One region of the Gottfriedia sp. NPDC058432 genome, then DNA from elsewhere that is predicted to be linked to it. Evidence: riboswitches for the same ligand, from Rfam matches in the RefSeq annotation. Region 1 holds a riboswitch; each other region holds the start of a gene.
The links. A riboswitch is a leader RNA that binds a small molecule or an ion and turns the genes downstream of it on or off. The one in region 1 is predicted to bind S-adenosylmethionine.

Region 1 (3,948 bases):
GATGCTAACGTAAAGATGATCCTGTAATAGATTAATTGCTGAAATAACCTCTTTATTTCCAACTGCAAAACCGATTCTCCAACCAGCCATATTATAAGTTTTAGAGAGGGTATAAATTTCAATCCCGCATTCCTTTGCTCCTGGCGTTTGAAGAAAACTTAAAGGTTTTTTGCCGTCAAAACCAAATGCGCCATAAGCAAAATCATGACAAACTGTAATTTGATTATTTCTTGCAAGCTTAACTGTTTCTTTAAAAAATTCTTCTGTTGCGATAGCGCCAGTGGGATTATTTGGATAATTGATAAATAATATTTTACTAGCATCCAAAACATCCTGAGGAATTAATTTATAATCTGGTAAAAATTGATTTTGTTCAAGTAATGGAAGCATGTATGGTACTGTTTTTGAAAGAGATATACCAGATAAATAGTCTGGATAGCCTGGATCTGGAACTAAAATTGTATCTCCAGCGTCACATAAACAAAGTGGTAGCTCAACTAATCCAGCTTTTCCACCGAATAATATGGCTACTTCTTCCTCTGGGTCTAAATCAACATCATACTCTCGTTTATAAAATTCTACAACAGCATTTTTTAGAGAGCTCATCCCTCTAAACGGAGAATAACGATGAGTTAAAGGGTTTTCAACAGACTTTTGTAATGCTTTTATAATATGGTCGGGTGTTGGCTGATCTGGATTTCCTTGACCAAGATTAATGACATCGTGACCATTACTAATTGACTGATTCACTTTTTGGACTAGTGAAGCAAAAAATTGTTTAGGTAAATTGTTTAATAGTTTACTATGATTCAAGTTAATCACTCCAAAAATATAATTAATTTAAGTTGATTAAATCGTTACTTAATCGAATGATTTTCAGGAACGATTGTTGCAATAACTTTCACCATCATATATGCTCGATTTAAAAATGTCTATAAAATTTAGAATAGGGTGAATAAATTGTGATTAAAATTGCGTGTATTCAATCTGACGTTATTTTAGGTAAATCAAAGTCTAATTTAGAGAAAATGAAAACTCAAATAAACGAAGCTGTTAAAGAAAATGTTCAGGTTATCGTATTACCAGAGTTATGGACAACAGGCTATTGTTTGGAAGAGATTGGCTTGCACACAGGTGAACAAGAAGCGATTATTTCTGAACTTCAGTCGATTGCAAAATCAAATAATGTAATATTGATTGCTGGTTCGTTCCCAATTGCAAGAGAAAATGGGGTAACGAATACGTTAATTGTTATTAGCAATACTGGTGAATTAGTAAAATCTTATGATAAAGTTCATTTGTTCCAGTTAATGAACGAGCATCACTATCTTCAATCAGGGGAAACAGACGGTCTTTTTGAAATCGAGGGATTAACAGCTGCAGGTTTTGTTTGCTATGATTTGCGTTTTCCTGAATGGATTGGAGCTCATTCTCAAAAAGGTGCAAAAGTTTTATTTTTTGTCGCTGAATGGCCAATTCAAAGAATGAATCATTGGGAAATCTTGTTAAAAGCAAGAGCAATTGAAAATCAGTGTTATGTTGTTGCTTGTAATCGAGTAGGAAAAGATTTAGCGAATACATTTGGCGGAGGATCAATGATCATTGACCCTTGGGGAGAAGTAATTTCCAAAGGTAGCACGAATGAAGAAATCGTATTCGGTGAAATTGATCCGAAAAAAGTCGATGAAATACGCGGTACAATCCCTATTTTTGAAGACAGAAAAGAAGAAATTTACAAAAAAATTTAAAAAAGTGATTGACAAATTAAAAATTTATAAACTAAAATACGATTATAAAATCAAATATGCGAACTCTTATTTCGAGTAGGCGGAGGGATTTGGCCCGACGATGCCCAGCAACCGACCGTAATACCATTGTGAAATGGGGCGTATTGTATACGCCTGAGCTTAAATGCTCAGTAAGGCACGGTGCTAATTCCAACAGAAAAGAAATTTTCTGGTAGATAAGAGACGAAAGCCAATTAGTATTGCCTCTTTTCGTCTCGGAAAAGAGGCTTTTTATTTTGCAAAATTCAAGGGGGATGAATTTAGTGACTGTCATTGAACGAAAAGAATATAGACCTTTAACAGAAGCAACTGCAATTACTTATTTACAAAAACTTGGCTATTTTAAAAATGAACTATGTGAAAGTATAGAAATCGGGGATGGGAATCTAAATTTAGTGTTTAAAGTTAATCCCGTAGGAAGCGAGAAAGGGTTAATTATAAAACAGGCTCTACCATACGCAAAAGTCGTTGGAGAAAGCTGGCCACTTACATTAAAGCGAGCGACGATCGAGAGTAATGCGACAAAAATATACAATGAGCTAATCCCATTACATGCACCAAAAATTTTAGAACATGACGAAGATCAAGCTGTAACTGTAATGGAGGATCTATCTCACTTGCAAATTTTACGAAAAGGTTTCATTGAGAAAAAAAGCTATCCGTTTTTAGCTGAACATATTGGAGAATTTTTAGCTAAATCATTATTCTTCACTTCAGACTTTGGAACTTCACCGGCTAAGAAAAAAGAGTTAGAGTATCTTTTTAATAATCCTGACTTATGTGATATAACAGAAAATCTTGTTTACACGGACCCATTTTTTAACAGTGAAACAAATAGTTTTGAAGAAGAATTAACAGATGAAATTCAAAATCTATGGAATGATGAAGATCTACAAATTGAGGTTGCGAAACTAAAATTAGATTTCTTATCGAAAAAAGAAGCTTTATTACATGGTGATTTACATACGGGAAGCATTTTCGTATCTGAAACAGAAACAAAAATAATTGACCCGGAATTTGCATTTGTCGGACCAATCGGATTTGATTTAGGGCAAATTCAGGCAAATTTACTTTTTCAACTTTTCAGTCGTACTGAACTAAAGGACGAAATTATTGAACACATTTTAAACATTGAAAAAGTTTTTAATGAAACATTTATTCGCCTATGGGAAGAGCATAGTGTTAGACCGTTTAACCAAAAAGCTTTAATTAAAGAAAAACTAGAAGGATATTGGGTGGATGCAATTGGGGTTATTGGATGTGAATTAATCCGAAGAAGTATCGGTCTTGCTCATGTTGAAGATATTGATGCACTGGAACATAATCAAAAAATTGAAGCAAAGAAAAAAGTCTTAAAATTCGGAGTTTATTGTATAAAAAATAGATTTACTATTAGAAATATTGGAAATTTACTTAATGGATTGGAGTAATAATCGATGACTACATTACAGCAAATACCTGAATCATTACAATGGAACGGTGAAAGCTTAAAAATTTTAGACCAAACAAAATTACCAACTGAAATATACTATTTAGATGCAACAACATTATTAGATGTACGTGAAGCAATCGTAAAATTACAAGTAAGAGGAGCACCAGCGATCGGTTTAGCAGCTGCGTATGGACTTTATTTAGGTGTTCGAGAAATTGAAACTGAACAAATTGAAGAATTTCATCAACAAGCAAGATTATTAGCGGATGAACTAATTAGTGCTAGACCAACTGCAGTAAATTTAGCATGGGCAGTTGAAAAACTAATTGGATCTAGTAAAGAAGCAGTTACTGTATCAGAAGCTAAATTAATCATCATGGAAGAAGCGATAAAATTACATTTAGCAGATGAGGCAACTTGCAAGGAAATCGGTGAAAACGCTTTAACATTATTACATGACGGTGCAGCGGTATTAACTCATTGCAACGCAGGAAGTATTGCGACAAGTCGCTACGGAACAGCTTTAGCTCCACTTCACTTAGCAAAAGAAAAAGGTTGGGAAATTTCAGCCTATGCAACAGAAACTAGACCAGTATTTCAAGGGGCAAGACTGACATCTTGGGAATTGAACCAAAGTGGTATCCCAGTTACATTATTGACAGATAATATGGTCGGCTACTTATTACAAAATAAAAAAGTTGATGCAGTTATAGTTGGAGCTGATCGCAT
Region 2 (3,948 bases), on a different contig from region 1:
AATGTTTTAAAATTATTTTCCAATGTGATGTACCAAGCTTTTCTGCAGCGAGTATAAATTCTTGTTGTTTTAATTGTAGGACCTGCCCTCTAACAATTCTTGCCATTCCTACCCAGCCAGTGATTGATAAGGCTAAAATCATCGTTCCTAGTCCTGGCTTCATAATAACCATTAAGAGAATTACTACTAGTAAGTACGGTATCCCATAAAGAATTTCCACAATTCTCATTAAAACACTATCGATTCGATCTCCGATTTTACTTCTTCCAACCATATAGCCAGAAATACCACCTACAAACACTCCAATGACTAAATCGATTAATGCTGCAGAGAATCCGATAATGAGCGATATTCTAGCACCAGCCCATGTTCTTGACCACACATCTCTACCTAAATCATCCGTTCCAAACCAATGTTTACTAGATAACGATAAATTTCCTTGTGTTAAAGACTGTTTACTTGGACTATATGGAACCATATGAGACCCAATAATTGAAAGAATAATAATGATTGTAAGTAAAATAAAGCCAACTACTGCAAGCTTATTTTTAGCTATCTTTCTAACAATCTCATTCGCATAGTTTTTTTGGGGCCTTATAATTTTTTGTTTCTGCATTGTCGACCGATCTACTGGATGAAAGAGAGAGTCGAGATTCGTTTCTGGTTGATTCATTATGATTCATCTCCTTTTCCAAATTTTATTCGTGGATCAATCAAACGATAGGACAAATCTATAATAAAAAGCGTAACAATTAATATAAAACTATAAAAAATAGTAGTGCCTAGAATAACTGGGTAATCTCGATTAAAAATACTATCTACAAAATATTTACCTAGTCCTGGGATAGCGAATATTTTCTCGATTACAAAAGTTCCAGTAATAACCGCTGCAAATAAAGGTCCAATAAAAGAAATAACTGGAATTAAAGCGTTTCGAATACCATGCTTGACGACAATTTCAATTGTTGACAGTCCTTTAGCTTCTGCAGTTTTTATGTAATTTTGATTCAAAACCTCAATCATACTAGTACGGACAAACCTAGTAATTATTGCGATTGGACCTACTGTCAAAGCAATCGTCGGCAATATAGAATGGCTCCAAGTCCCCCAAGATGCTACTGGTAATAGCCCCCACTGAACACTAAAATATTTTATTAATAAAGGGGCTAATATAAAGCTAGGAATCGAAATTCCAATAATTGCTATAAACATTGATACATAATCAAGTAATCTATTATGCTTTAACGCTGCAATCGTTCCTAATCCAATTCCAACAACGCAAGCTATTATCAATGCTTGAATTCCTAATAATGCTGATGGTCCAAATCCTTCTGCAATTAATGTGTTTACACCTCTCGATTTCGATTGAATAGATGGACCAAAATTAAAATGCAATAAATCTTTAAGATATAGTAGGTATTGAACATGTAGCGGTTCATCTAAATTGTATTTAGCCCGCATATTCTTGACAATTTCTTCAGGTAATGATTTTGCGTCTGATGCAAACGGATCACCGGGAATGAGATGCATAATGATAAAGGTAAGAGTGATAATAATCCAAATCGTAACAATCATTGTTATTAATCTTTTAAATAAAAATCGCATTTTCAGTACCTTCCTCCTTTAAAAAAATGTTTTATCTGTAGAACACCTAAATTGGTGGCAACAACACTTAAGAATACCAAAATCACATTTTTCACATATGAATACTTGGTATTAAAACCAAATAATTCCCATGTCTTCTTCTATAAAGCTCCACGTTCAAAAGGAATTATTCTACTTCAGACTAAAAACCTCTCAACAAAGACAAGTTGAGAGGTTTTTTACTAACTCTACTTATCTTTTGGGATCTCCCATGGAATTGGCACGGTATTACAAGAACCCGCTGCCGAGGTTTCATAGGGCCAGTCCCTCCACCTCTCTGGATAAGAAATAATTTATTTAGTTATTATGAAGGGTATAGATGAAAAAAATCCCCTTCTTAGATAGAAGAGGATTTGTTGGAAAATCTACTCTTCTTATCTCTCAAGGGCAATACCCTGATGGAATTAGCACAGTGTTCATATAGAACCCGCTGCTGAGGTATCATAGGGCCAAGTCCCTCCACCTCTCTGGATAAGAATTATTTGTTATGTAATTTATTTTTATTAATTGATTGAAACAAGATTAACCGATAAAAAAAATCACGTCAACCCATTTACTAAATGTTAGATTTTTCAGTAATTTTTGGAAATTAATTCCAAACTATTGTAGAAAACCTTGTCACTCCAAACACTAATAATTTATTTTCAAAGTTACCAAGTAAAAATACTTTTAGATTAGCCTTACATATTTATTTTGATTCTTTCTATTAGTTCCTTAAATTGAACGTAATAAAATTATAAAACGAAGATGATGATTGTTATATTAAAATAACTAGTTTGATTGCAAATTTCAGTAAAAAAAACACAGATGTTTTTAACGATCTTACTGATTTTTTCTTTTTCAAATAATAATTAAAAGAATTGAGCCTTCTTTTAAAAGGTTCAATCCTTTTGCTGGTGTTTTTGGATAAAAAAATTCTTTACTGCCTTAATAAAAAATGTTGATTTATCAGTTGAAAAATTTTCAGAAAAAGATAAAAAAGTTCATTACTGATTGTAATAATTAACACAAAAAAATCCTTCTTTTTTTGAGAAGGATCTTTTTTTCTTATTTAACTAACGCAATTCCCCGAATGATTACTGGCCTTTTTACTATTTTAAAACTGTTAATACTCTAGTAGCACTTACAAATCCTTTGGAATCTTTTGTATTTACATTTAACTTTGTTCCCGCTCGCTGTTTTGGAATATGTACTTTGTAGTTTCCTGATACATTTGCTCTTGCTGTGTATGTTTTTGTCCCAATTTTGACAGTTACAATAGCATACTTCTCGGTTTTCCCTGTTACTGTTGTAGAATAGTATTTTACTGTATTTACAATTGGTATGTTCGGAGCTACTCTTACAACCTTAATACTTCTTGCTGCACTTATTTTTCCAGAACTGTCTTTTGCTGTAATTGATATACTTATTCCGGAATTTTGAATTGGAATGCCTACTTTATAATTCCCATATTTATCCGCTTTTGCACTATATACTTTCCCAGAGATTGTTACACCCACTGTTGCATTTACTTCTGTTTTACCAGTAACTGTGTTCGTTTTATTATTGACTGTATTGGCTAATGGGATATTTGGAGCTATTCTTACAACTTTAGTACTTCTTGCTGCACTTACTTTACCAGAACTGTCTTGTGCTGTAATAGATATACTTATTCCAGTATTCTGAATTGGTATAGTAACTTTATAATTTCCATACTGATCCGCTTTTGCACTGAATATTTTCCCTGAGAGTTCTACTACTACTGTTGCATATGCGTCGGTTTTTCCCGATACAATGTTCGTTTTATTATTGACTGTATTTACAGTTGGGATGTTGGGAGCCACTTTAACGACTTTAATAAATTTAGCAGAACTTACATTTCCGACACTATCCTTTGCTTCGACTGAAATTGTTGTTCCAGCGTTTTGGATTGGGATGGTTACTTTGTAATTTCCATAGCCATCTGCTTTTGCACTGTATTCTTTACCACCTATCATCAACCTTAAAGTTGCATTTGCTTCAGCTTTCCCCGATATTTCTGTCGATTTATTTGTAACAGTGTTTACCTGAGGTGGTTCAGGAGGATTTATATCATCAACTAGAATCCTATTTTCATTTATATTTCCCGAAGAATCTATTGCTTGAAACAAAAGTAGTGAATTGTTATTTAAATAACCTCTAGTTAATACAAAAATTCCTTGAGAGTCAGATTTAACTTCTTCTTTTAAAACTCCGTTAATAAAATACCTTACAAATAAATTCGGTTCTGTTTTCCCCGTAATGTATTTAGCATAAATAGTTTCAGGTTTTATAAATATCTCTGGT
Region 3 (3,948 bases), on a different contig from region 1:
TGATTGGTGGAATATTTATTTATTTGTTTACGATCGGAATAAGTAAATTTCCTAATAAAGGATTGCCCGAAATTTTTAACAATAGACTACCTAAACTTGTTAAAAACATTTACTTAGCATTTTTAGGCGTAATGTGGTTGGCTGCAGGGGCATTTGTTTTAATTTCTTTCACATATATTACTGTACTGTATTTAAATACTGAGTTAAATATGGGATATGTTTTAGCTTTTTTTCTAATTATTGTTATTTATGGAGCAAATTGTTATACAGAATCAATCCTCAACGTTATTGAAATAATGGTACTAGTAGCTACTCCAGTTGTTTTTTTTATCGTTTATAAAGCTATGGCAAGCAATTATTTTTATTTCGTCCATATTAAAAGAATACTCCATTATTTTTGGCAAATGCCTAACTATAGTTCTATTTCAGCTGCTACTTATTTTTTTACAGGCTATATAAATCTAGCGATCATCAATCGTTATCTTGAAACGAAAAAGGTTGTTAAATTTCTGTGGATTTTACCTTTAATCGGATTCGTTGTAATTAGTTTTACATTTTTCGTCCCAATTGCTTTTTTAGGTGTTAAAGGGATTAATGATGTAGTGTTTCCTTGGGTCTTCATAACTGATTCTCTAAGAATGGAATATGGGTTTATCGAAAGAGTGCTATATTTGATGCTTTATATATTCCTTTTGTTGTCACTATTATTTAGCATATTAACATGGCATGTTGGTTTAAAACTATTTGAAGGAATGTTTTTTAATTATAATTTGAAACCCGCTAAAAAAAGGAAATTTTATGGATATATGATCTTTCTATTTTTTGGAGCCGTTACGATGACACTGCAGACATTTACGAACGAAAGAGAATTATTTGATCTGATTAAAATATGGCAAAATATCCGTTTTCCTGCTGAAGGCATATTAGTAGTGTTAATTTTTTTCTTATCACGGAGGCAAAGAGCATGAACCGTATTTTAACGTTGTTGTTAATTATGGAATTAAGTTTTATGTCTGGTTGCCAATTACTCGATGTTGATAAACGTTTTTTTGTCGTAGCGATAGGAATCGATCATACAGATGAAAATGGCGTCTACCTTGTGTCAGTGAAATTAGCCATCCCATCAGCACAAATTGGAGCGGGAAAGTCTAATTTTCAAATTATTTCTCAAAAATCAACTTCAGTTTCTGAGGCCATTAGAATAATCCAATCTTTAGTAGATAAAAAATTAGATTTTGCTCAATGTAGGGTAATCGTTATCGATAAAGAGCTACTAGTTGAAAACCAAATTGATTTGATGAAGTGGTTTATTAAACGGCCAGATATTCAAGGTGTTGCTTATGTAGCTGTAGGAGAACCTACTGCAAAAGAAGCTTTATCATGGAGGGTTAAATCAGAGAGATTAGCGGGTAACGCTGTTGTGTTAGCTTTTAATGAAGAATCAAATAGGTCACCATATGTAATGTCAGAGATACTTAATGATTATTATATGCGATTGATAGAAAACGGTATAGATCCATATTTACCTATTATTGAACCGTTCGATAGTTCCTTTAAAATTAATACTTCCGCAGTTTTTAAAGGAACAAAATTTAAAGCAGTATTAAATCGTGATGAAACAAGGATGCTTAATGAGCTCTTAAATCCCAAAGTAACAACATTAATTAATGTTGGAAAAGGAAAAAATCAATTTTACATAAGTGCTGAAAATACGAAAACTGACATGAAAATTGTTATGCCTAAAAATAAAAAGCCATATCTAGACGTTCATATAAAGGTAAAAGGATTTATTGAGGAATCTAATAAGACACTACATCAAAATAGAGAATTGAAAGAGTATGAGAAAAAAGCATCAATCATTATGAGCTCAAGAACAAAAAAATTTCTAGAACGTCTACAGGAATTAAATGTTGATCCACTTGGACTTGGGTTAAACTATCAAGCAAAATACGGAGTGACAAAAAAAGAAATAAATAAGTGGGAAGAAATTTATCCAAAAATTGAATTTCGAGTAAAATCAGAAGTGAAACTAAAGGGAACTGGTACTATGTATTAAATTCGATTTAATTTCAATTAAATAATTATAAAATTTTATTTTTTCTAATAAATACAACGAAGAAAGCGCTATCTCAATAAAGATGTTTAATTTCCCTTATTGACAATCTGTTTACTAGGATTTATGATTCAGTTAAAGAAATTACATAATTCAAACTTATCGAGAGTGACCGAGGGATCAGGCCCTATGACGTCCGGCAACCTCCTTATTTAGGAACGGTGCCACTTCCTGCAGAATGAAATCATTCTGATAGATAAGTCGAAAACAATTGTTTCCGATGCCTCTTTCTGAATGAAAGAGGCTTTTTTCTTTTTTTATTTATTTACGCGGAAGGTTAAACAAAACTGAATTTCACTATATATAAACCCAACTTAACCAATGCGAAAACTAGACAATTTTAATGATAAAGGAGAGAATAGAAATGAAATATGGTTTTTGGTTACCGATTTTTGGAGGATGGTTACGTAATGTGGATGACGAAAGAATGCCACCAACATTTGAATATGCTAAAGAGGTTATTCAATCAGCTGAAAGATGGGGATACTCGACTACTTTAATAGCTGAATTATATTTAAACGATATTAAAGGTCCGGAGCATGATTCACTTGAAGCTTGGTCAACAGCAGCGGCACTTGCTACAGTGACGGAAAAAATCGAAATTATGACTGCGATTCGTCCAGGTTTTCATAATCCTGCAGTAACAGCAAAAATGGCTGCTAATATTGATCAAATCAGTAACGGCCGTTTTACGCTAAACGTCGTTTCTGCATGGTGGGCAGAAGAAGCTCGTCAATATGGCGGTATTTTTACAGAACATGATGAGCGTTATGCTCGGACAGAGGAGTTTATTGATGTTCTTAAAGGCTTATGGACAGAAGAAACGTTCAATTATTCAGGTAAATATTACGACTTAAAGGATACAAAGCTTGCTCCAAAACCAGTTCAAAGACCAAATCCGATTCTATATGCAGGCGGAGAAAGTGAAAAAGGAAAGCAAACGATTGTAGAAAAGTGCGACGCATATGTGATGCACGGTGGAACAGTTGAAGAAATTAATCAGAAAGTAACAGATATGAAGGTGCGCCGTGAACAAACAGGAAATGCACCATTAAGTTCTTTCGGTATGGCCGCTTATATTATTTGTAGAGATACAGAAGAAGAGGCTTTGGCTGAGCTAGAAAAAATTACGACTGTGAAAGATTCAAGCGGGTATGCAGGCTTTAAAGACTTCACTACAAAATCACAATTAGAACAACAAATCCAATTACAAGATTACTCAGTTTCAAATCGTGGTCTTAGACCAAATCTAGTAGGAACACCAGAGCAAATTGCAGAACGAATTTTACAATATGAAGAAGCTGGCCTAGACTTATTATTATTACAATTTTCACCTCAACTTGAGGAAATGGAACGCTTTTCAAAACAAGTTATGCCATTAGTAGAACAAAAACGTAGTTTAATAAAGAACTAGAAAGGGGATTTAAAGATGAGCAAAGTATACGTAATTCATGAAAATAGTGAGTGGACTGTGCATTTAACAAAAAGATTAGAGGAGCTTGGAGTTCCTTATGAGGAATGGCATTTAGACGAAGGTACGGTAGATTTATCAACTGCACCACCAGAAGGGATCTTTTATAGCCGAATGAGTGCGTCCTCTCATACACGTGATCATCGTTTTGCAGCCGAGTTTACTGGTCAAGTATTAGCTTGGCTTGAAGCACATGGTCGTACGGTGTTGAATGGAACGAATGCCTTGAAGCTAGAAGTTAGTAAGGTTTTACAATATTTAGAGCTAAACAAGTATGCTGTGAAGACTCCTAAAACGATCGCAGCAGTTGGAAAACAAAACATTATTAAGGCAGCTAAAAACTTTGCTGGACAGTCATTTATTA
Region 4 (3,948 bases), on a different contig from region 1:
TTGTTGGATTTCCACTTCTCGCATAGTCGTACTTCCCAAAATTCTCTATATCAAATTGATGAAACGTTGATGTCTGATAAATTGGTATACTTAATGCACCTGTTGCCTGATCAATTTCATTTCCGTTATGAATTAGTTTCGTTCCAAATTGCATGCTCATCACCCCAATGCATTTTCTAAGTCATTTAATAAATCATCAATATGTTCAATTCCCACTGATAAACGTAATGTATGGTCATCTAGACCAAGCTTTCTTTTAAATTCCTCTGGCATCTCTGAATGAGTTTGTGTATGTGGATACGTAATTAACGATTCGACTCCACCTAAACTTTCTGCGAATGTAATGACTTTTACGCTTCCTAAAACCTGTTCTACTAAACTTAAATCCTTCACTTTAAATGAAATCATTGCACCAAATCCAGTTGCCTGTTCTTTAATAATTGAATACCCTTTATGCGTTGGTAATCCTACATAATATACTTCAGTAACATTTGGATGATTTTCTAAAAACTTCGCAAGTACAATCGCATTTTTTTGACTGTATTCCATGCGTAAATGCAATGTTTTAATTCCTCTTAAGATTAACCAAGAGTCAAATGGAGCTAATGTTGCACCTGTTGATTTTTGATAATAGCGAATTCGTTCATTTGTATATTCTGAATTCGTTACGACGAAGCCAGCTAGTGTATCATTATGGCCACCTAAATACTTTGTTCCACTATGAACAACTACATCTGCCCCTAATTCAATTGGTCTAAAGAAATAAGGAGTTAAAAATGTATTATCGACAATTACAATAATATCTCGTTTTTTTGCAATCTCTACTACTCTTTTTAAATCAGTTACTTTCATCATTGGATTTGAAGGTGTCTCAATAAAAATTCCTTTTGTGTTCGGTTTAAGTGCATCAAGAATATGTTCAATTTCAGTCGTATCAACAAAATTATGCTCAAGTCCATATGGCGAATAAATTTCTTCGAATAAGCGATATGTACCACCATATAAATCATCTGAAACAATTAGGTGATCACCCTTTTTAAATAAGCTTAATACTGCAGTAACTGCTGCATTTCCTGTTGCGAATGCAACGCCATAATTTGCACTTTCTAATTTTGCAACAGTATTTTCGACTTCTTCTCGTGTTGGATTTTGTAATCTTGCATAATCATATCCAGTTGACTGATGTAGACCTGCATGCTTAAATGTAGCTGATTGATAAATTGGATAACTAATTGCACCAGTTAATGGATCATACCCTTTGCTACCATGAACAGCTACCGTTTCAATCGATTTTTTATTCGTGTTTAAAGCCTCTTTTGTGTTAGTCATTATAAATCCCCCATTTTAGTCAAATAAAAAAACCACTTCCTAAAAAATAAGAAGTGGTTATGTCTGAAAATAAACATATCGCTCTTATCTTCCAGGTTTTTCACCTGCAGGATTTAGCACTTTCTAGTATTTACTAGAGTTGCCGGGTTTCGTCGGGCCAGTCCCTCCACCGCTCTTGATAAGATTATTAAATTATATTGTTAGTATATTAAAAACTCTGATAATTATCAATCGTTTTTTTTGAATTATTTAATAATTAACTCTTACTTCCATTCTTCAGGTAATAAACTTTGATAAAGTGAACTCTTATATCGATCATCAATTAGTAATAAAGTCCCTTCATCTGATTCAGAACGGATAACTCTTCCACCCGCTTGCATTACTTTATTCATACCTGGAAAGACATATGCATAATAATACCCATTTTTTCCAACCGAATTAAAATGCTCCTTTAAAATATTTCTTTCTAAACAAATCTGTGGCAATCCTACACCCACTACTACGACACCGTTTAAGCGATCCCCCTTTAAATCGATCCCTTCAGAGAATATTCCACCTAATACAGCAAACCCAACCAAAGTTTCCTCATTTAGACTATCAAACTGTAAAAGGAACTCCTCTCGTTCAATTTCAGACATACCATTTTCTTGAACGATTGTCTTTATGTTAGGGTTTTTCTCTTTAAATAAATCAACACTTTGAATTAAATATTGATATGACGGATAAAAAACTAAATAATTACCTTTTCTTTTCGTAATTTCTTTATAGACAGAATCAATTAATCTTTCTAAATTTCTTTCACGATCTTGGTATCGAGTTGAAAGAGGATCAATTGTTACTTCCAGTTGTTCTCTATGAAAAGGAGAATCGATTGAAATTGTATAATCTCGACTTTGATCACCAAGCATATCTTGAAAATATTGTATTGGCGTTAAAGTAGCCGAAAAATAAATTGTAGAGCGAAATCTTTTTATGACGTCATTCACTACTTTAGAAGGATCAAGGCAAAATAACTTTAAATGTACTTCACTTTTATATAGTTCATAGTAGCATACATAATTTTCATCAAAAAACTCCGCAATTTTGACGAAGTTAAGTGACTCAAAATATGTATCAAGTAGAATTTGTTTATTTTCGTCCTCTTCCATTTCCTGTAATTTTATTTCTACGATTTCATTGAATGTATGTAGAAGTTCTAGTAAATCACCATCTATTTCCTTTGAAACTGGGGTTACAACGTCCTTCCATTTTTTTCTTAATTCAATAAATCGCTTATTTATTTCATTTATTATGTCATAAAGTTCATCTTTTAAATTTTTATATCTATTTTTCAACTCTAAAAATTTAGATTTGAATAGACTCGCAGAATACATTTCTCTTGCACGATCAACAAGATTATGAGCTTCATCAATTAATAAAACCGAACTTCGTTTATGTTCATCAAATAATCGTTTTAACGAAACTCTAGGATCAAAAATATAATTTACATCGCAAATAATCGCATCGGAAGAATTTAATAAATCTAAAGAGTATTCAAATGGACATACTGTATGTTTGCGGGCATATTCTTCTATTTTCTCCCTAGTTAACGATTTTTCCGATGAAAGAATATCAAGAACAGCATCATTTATTCGGTCATAATAACCATTAGCAAATTCACAATAATCCTTTTGACACATCGTCTCTTCTTTAAAACAGATTTTATCTTTTGCTGTAATCGTCGTACACTTTATACAAAGTCCTTCATCTGTCATTAGCTTAAATGCTTCTTCAGCAACAGTCCTAGTAATCGTCTTAGAAGTTAAGTAAAACATTCGATTTATACTATTCTCACCAATACTTTTAACTGTCGGAAAAATAGTCGAAACCGTTTTGCCAATTCCGGTTGGGGCTACCGCAAATAAATTATTACCTTCTTGAATTGTTTGATATACCGCACCTGCTAACTTTCTTTGACCTTTTCTAAAAGAAGGAAAGGGAAAATTTAATTCTTTTATTGTCTGATTCCTTGTTTCAATATGATCGTATTTCCATTTTGCAAAAGGATAATAAATTTCCAGCATTTTGTATAAGTAATTTGTTAATTCATCTTTTGTAAATAAGAGGTCGAAGCTTATTTTTTGCTCGGTTAAAATATTAATATATGTAAGTCTAAGTGTAATTTTTTCAAGTTGTAATTCTTCACAAATAAAATATCCATAAACTTTTGCTTGAGCCCAATGAACAGGATATGAATTTTCATTTATTTCATTTAAATCCTTCATTGTTGATTTAATTTCTTCTATTATATATTGACCATCATTAAATAATAATCCATCACAACGGCCTTCTATCTGAAACACCAACTGATCCAATGTAATGTTGCCGGATATAGATCGTTCTTTTACATCCTGTTCACCATATTCTCTTTGGATTTTTTGGTGTGCCTTTGTTCCTTCAATTAATGAAACCGAACTTTTATATGTTACATTGATACTTCCCGCTGTATGAGCATACTCAACTAGCGTTCGAACTGATACCTTTATACAATTCTCCAAGTGAGTACCCTCCTTTTTTTACATTTTATCATAATTCTTCTTTCTTGATTAAGAATGAACGGTAACAATAAAAAAGTTCAAG

Region 2: linked by a shared signal. The riboswitch ahead of ACFWM3_RS18475 (ABC transporter permease) and the one ahead of mtnK (S-methyl-5-thioribose kinase) in region 1 are both predicted to bind S-adenosylmethionine.
Region 3: linked by a shared signal. The riboswitch ahead of ACFWM3_RS19610 (LLM class flavin-dependent oxidoreductase) and the one ahead of mtnK (S-methyl-5-thioribose kinase) in region 1 are both predicted to bind S-adenosylmethionine.
Region 4: linked by a shared signal. The riboswitch ahead of ACFWM3_RS04275 (trans-sulfuration enzyme family protein) and the one ahead of mtnK (S-methyl-5-thioribose kinase) in region 1 are both predicted to bind S-adenosylmethionine.

Annotation. Positions count from the first base shown of each region.
Region 1 is NZ_JBHXLC010000020.1:42,772-46,719, forward strand. Features, by position in the region: gene ACFWM3_RS18040 (pyridoxal phosphate-dependent aminotransferase) at 1-822, opposite strand, end outside; gene ACFWM3_RS18045 (carbon-nitrogen family hydrolase) at 966-1,748, shown strand; SAM riboswitch class I at 1,812-1,970, shown strand; gene mtnK (S-methyl-5-thioribose kinase) at 2,042-3,217, shown strand; gene mtnA (S-methyl-5-thioribose-1-phosphate isomerase) at 3,224-3,948, shown strand, end outside.
Region 2 is NZ_JBHXLC010000021.1:44,900-48,847, reverse strand. Features, by position in the region: gene ACFWM3_RS18480 (ABC transporter permease) at 1-673, opposite strand, end outside; gene ACFWM3_RS18475 (ABC transporter permease) at 673-1,605, opposite strand; SAM riboswitch class I at 1,834-1,932, opposite strand; SAM riboswitch class I at 2,016-2,122, opposite strand; gene ACFWM3_RS18470 (Ig-like domain-containing protein) at 2,736-3,948, opposite strand, start outside.
Region 3 is NZ_JBHXLC010000024.1:25,806-29,753, forward strand. Features, by position in the region: gene ACFWM3_RS19600 (GerAB/ArcD/ProY family transporter) at 1-968, shown strand, start outside; gene ACFWM3_RS19605 (Ger(x)C family spore germination protein) at 965-2,056, shown strand; SAM riboswitch class I at 2,210-2,316, shown strand; gene ACFWM3_RS19610 (LLM class flavin-dependent oxidoreductase) at 2,478-3,527, shown strand; gene ACFWM3_RS19615 (ATP-grasp domain-containing protein) at 3,543-3,948, shown strand, end outside.
Region 4 is NZ_JBHXLC010000003.1:23,770-27,717, forward strand. Features, by position in the region: gene ACFWM3_RS04270 (trans-sulfuration enzyme family protein) at 1-154, opposite strand, end outside; gene ACFWM3_RS04275 (trans-sulfuration enzyme family protein) at 160-1,329, opposite strand; SAM riboswitch class I at 1,411-1,514, opposite strand; gene ACFWM3_RS04280 (ATP-dependent DNA helicase) at 1,593-3,866, opposite strand.